2 regions of the Streptomyces sp. NPDC026206 genome follow, and region 2 is predicted to be linked to the other one. Evidence: riboswitches for the same ligand, from Rfam matches in the RefSeq annotation. Region 2 holds a riboswitch; the other holds the start of a gene.
The links. A riboswitch is a leader RNA that binds a small molecule or an ion and turns the genes downstream of it on or off. The one in region 2 is predicted to bind thiamine pyrophosphate.
Positions count from the first base shown of each region.

Region 1: another riboswitch for thiamine pyrophosphate. It lies ahead of thiO (glycine oxidase ThiO); the one in region 2 lies ahead of thiC (phosphomethylpyrimidine synthase ThiC).

Region 1 is NZ_JBEZYL010000009.1:137,691-139,884, forward strand. Features, by position in the region: gene thiO (glycine oxidase ThiO) at 1-1,157, opposite strand, end outside; TPP riboswitch at 1,155-1,267, opposite strand; gene AB0F13_RS15820 (FAD-dependent oxidoreductase) at 1,467-2,194, shown strand, end outside.
Region 2 is NZ_JBEZYL010000003.1:298,018-300,211, forward strand. Features, by position in the region: gene AB0F13_RS07740 (YibE/F family protein) at 1-740, opposite strand, end outside; TPP riboswitch at 803-940, shown strand; gene thiC (phosphomethylpyrimidine synthase ThiC) at 934-2,194, shown strand, end outside.

The DNA of each region.
Region 1 (2,194 bases), on a different contig from region 2:
GAGGGGGTGAAGCGTCGGGGGGAGAACGGGCGGGCCTCTTCGGGCAGCCGTCCGGTGGTGAGCACCTCGGCCATCACGTCTCCGGTGACGGGCGCGAGCAGCACACCGTTGCGGTGGTGCCCGGTGGCCACGAGCAGCCCGGGCAGGCCGGTCGGCCCGAGCAGCGGGGCGTTGTCCGGGGAGCCGGGGCGCAGCCCGGCGAGGGTCTCCACCAGCGGCAGCTCGGTGATGCCGGGCACCAGCTCGTGGGCGTCGCGCAGCAGCTCGTAGACGCCGCCCGCCGTCACGGTGGTGTCCCAGCCGAGCTCCTCGCTCGTCGCGCCGACGACCAGCTCGCCGTTCTCGCGCGGCACCAGGTACACCGGGGTGCCGCGGACGACCGCCCGTACGGTCCGGGACAGGAAGGGCCGGTAGGCGTCCGGGACGCGCAGCCGCAGGATCTGGCCCTTGACCGGGCGGACCGGAGGCAGAACGTCCGCCGGGAGCCCCTCGACGCGGCCGCTGAGGCTGCCCGCCGCCAGCACGGTCTGCCCGGCGGCGACGCGGGTGCCGTCCGCCAGCTCGGCGCCGACGGCCCGGCCCGCGGCGAGCACGGCCCGCGCCGCCCGCGTCCGGTGGAAGACCACCCCGGCCCGCTCACAGGCCGTCAGCAGGGCCCCCGCCAGCCGCCGGGGATCGGTCTGGTGGTCGCCGTCCACACGCAGCCCGCCGCCCACGCCGGGCGCGAGCATCGGTTCCAGGCGGCGGCACTCGCGCCCCGACAGCCACTGCGAATCCAGACCGGACCGCTGCTGCAGGGCGTGCAGCTCCCGCAGGTGCGCCCGGTCGTCGGCGTCGAGGGCGACGGCGAGCGTGCCGCAGGCGCGGTAGCCGGTGTCCTGGCCGCTGACCTCCTCCAGCTCGGCCGTGAACGCCGGGTAGCGCCGCGCCGAGGCGAGGTTGAGGGCGAGCAGCGTCTGCTCGCCGTAGTGCAGCTCGGTCACGGCGGCCAGCATCCCGGCGGCCACGTGTGCCGCGCCACCGCCGGGCGCCGGGTCGGCGACGGCGGTGCGCAGGCCCCGCTGGGCGGCGCGCCAGGCCGTGACCAGGCCGATGACGCCACCGCCGATGACGAGGACGTCGCAGGAATGATGCGCGGCAGTGCGATGCGCGTGCATGGGCGTCCAGCCCCTCCCTTCGCCGGCATGACCCGGATCAGGTTCGTACGGTCGGAGGCCGTCCAGCCTCCCTCTCAGCCCGGTGCGTCCGGGCTCCCGCGAGTGCGTGCAGCGGCCACCCTAGTACGCGCCGAGGACCGGCCGTAAGGGTGGCCGCGCCGCGCCTGCGGCAGGACGGGCGGCGCGGTCGCGGGCGCGGACCCGGCCGGGACGTCCGGGCGGCGGACGGCCGGACACGGTGACGCTGTGTCAGAGATCTCGGCACGCGGTGCTCGGGCGGACGCGGACCGCCGCCCTAGAGTTGACCGGGTGAGCGAGCAGACGAACACCTTCAGTGACCGGCGCGTCGTCGTCATCGTCGGCGCGGGCGTGGCCGGGGTGCAGACCGCGGTCGCCCTGCGGGAGCAGGGCTGGGACGGCGCGATCACCCTGCTGGGCGCCGAGCCCCACCAGCCCTACGACCGGCCGCCCCTGTCCAAGGCCGTCCTGCTCGGCCGGGCGGAGGGCTCCGCCTTCGAGGTCGACTTCGACTCGCTCGGCATCGACCTGCGGCTCGGCCTGGAGGCCACCGGGCTGCGGGCCGCCGACCACGTGCTGGAGACCCGGAGCGGCCCCGTGCCCTACGACGTCCTGGTCATCGCCACCGGCGCCGAACCCATTGCCCTGCCCGGCAGCGAGGACGTGCCGGGCGTCCATGTGCTGCGCACCGTGGACGACGCCGAACGACTGCGCCCGGTCCTGACCCGGCAGCGCGACGTCGTCGCCGTCGGGGCCGGCTGGATCGGCGCGGAGTTCGCGACGGCCGCGCGCGAGGCCGGCTGCCGGGTGACCGTCGTCGAGGCCGCGGACCGGCCGCTGGCGGGCGCCATGCCCGACGAGGTCGCCGCCCACATGGCCGACTGGTACGCCGAGAGCGGAGCGCGGCTGCTCACCGGCGCGCGCGTGGCCGCGGTGGAGGAGGGCGCGGTCGTCCTGGCCGACGGCACGCGCCTGCCCGCGGACGCGGTGGTCGTCGGCATCGGGGCGCGGCCCGCGAC
Region 2 (2,194 bases):
CGGGCCGTGACCCCGTGGCACATGTAGAGCGCGATCAACATGATCGCGCTGCCGCCGACCACGGCGACCAGCAGGGGATTGGAGCCCTGGAGGATCGCCGGCAGGATGAACAGCGTCAGTATCCCGAAGCTGATCACCAGGGCCACCAGCGCGAAGATCCCGCGGAGCCGTCCCACCACCACGACCGCGACCGCGAAGATGCCCGCGAGCAGCATCATCGGCATGGTCCGGTCCACGTCCGTGACCGAATAGCGCAGATTCTCCGGGGCCTTCGGCGCGTACGCCAGGATCACCTTCTGCCCGACGTCGTAGCGACGGGAAGCGTTCGGCTGCACGACCTCCGTGAAGGTTTTCCCCTTGTCCGGGCCCGAGGCGACCTCGATCGTGGCCTTTTCGCACGGTCCCTCCGCCGGGGGCGGCGCCCCGGGCGGTGCCTGCTGTTGCTGGGGTGGCCGGCCGCCCGGCTTGGGGCAGTCGAACTCCTCGATCTTCACCACCCGACCCGACTCCGTCTTCTGGTCGAGGCCCAGCCCGGTGGGCTGGTGCGGTGGCGCGCCACCCGGCCAGAGGACTATCAGGCCGGTCACCACCGCGACGGCGAAGGGGATGAGCACGGCCGCGATCACCTTGCGCAGATGTGCCGAAACGGGCTTCGCAGGGCCGTGGGAATGGCTGTGGGAGTGCCCGTGGCCATGGCCGTGGGAGTGGGGGGCGGGGGGAGTGCGGTCAGTGGGGGTCACCCCCCGATCATCGCAAGCCCCCCTGGCAGGCCCGCAGCGGAAGGCGCTAGCGTGGTGCCACCTTTTGCAATCGCGGGAGCTCGGAGCACCGGGCTGAGAGGGCGCTGACCTCCGTACGGAAGCACGTACGGACGCCGCTGCGTCGACCGCCGAACCTGTTACCGGGTAATGCCGGCGTAGGGAGACTGGTCTCATGACCTCGCAGGATGCACGCACGTCCGAAACCGGCCGGGACATCGGCTGGCACAAGGACTACGTGACCGGCTCGCGGCCGGACCTCAGGGTTCCGGTGCGGCGAGTACACCTCACCAACGGGCAGGACGTACAGCTGTACGACACCTCCGGCCCGTACACCGACCCGGCCGTCGAGACGGACGTCCGGCGCGGCCTCCTCCCGCTCCGGGAGAACTGGATCATCGGCCGGGGCGACACCGAGGAGTACGCCGGGCGGCCCATGCGCCCGGAGGACGACGGCATCAAGCACACGTCGCCGCGCGGTGGCCTGAAGAACCTCGACGCCGTCTTCCCCGGCCGCCCGCGCCAGCCCCGCCGGGGCCGCGGCGGCGCCGCGGTGACCCAGCTCGCGTACGCGCGCCGTGGCGAGATCACCGAGGAGATGGAGTACGTGGCCCTCCGGGAGAACGTTTCTCCCGAGACCGTCCGCGAGGAGATCGCGGCCGGGCGCGCGGTGCTTCCGGCGAACGTGAACCACCCGGAGATCGAGCCGATGATCATCGGCAAGAAGTTCCTGGTGAAGGTCAACGCCAACATCGGCAACTCCGCCGTGACCTCCTCCATCGAGGAGGAGGTGGAGAAGATGACCTGGGCGACCCGCTGGGGCGCCGACACGGTCATGGACCTCTCCACCGGCCGCAACATCCACACCACCCGCGAGTGGGTGCTGCGCAACTCCCCCGTGCCCATCGGCACCGTCCCGCTCTACCAGGCGCTGGAGAAGGTCGACGGCAAGGCCGAGGAACTGTCCTGGGAGATCTACAAGGACACGGTCATCGAGCAGGCCGAGCAGGGCGTCGACTACATGACCGTCCACGCGGGCGTGCTGCTGCGCTACGTGCCGCTGACCGCGCGCCGCAAGACGGGCATCGTCTCGCGCGGCGGCTCGATCATGGCGGCGTGGTGCCTGGCGCACCACAAGGAGTCGTTCCTCTACGAGAACTTCGAGGAGCTCTGCGAGATCCTCGCCGCGTACGACGTCACGTACTCCCTCGGCGACGGGCTGCGCCCCGGTTCGATCGCGGACGCCAACGACGAGGCCCAGTTCGCCGAGCTGAAGACGCTCGGCGAACTCAACACGATCGCCAAGCGGCACAACGTGCAGACGATGATCGAGGGCCCGGGCCACGTCCCGATGCACAAGATCAAGGAGAACATCGACCTCCAGCAGGAGATCTGCGAGGAGGCGCCGTTCTACACGCTCGGCCCCCTGACGACGG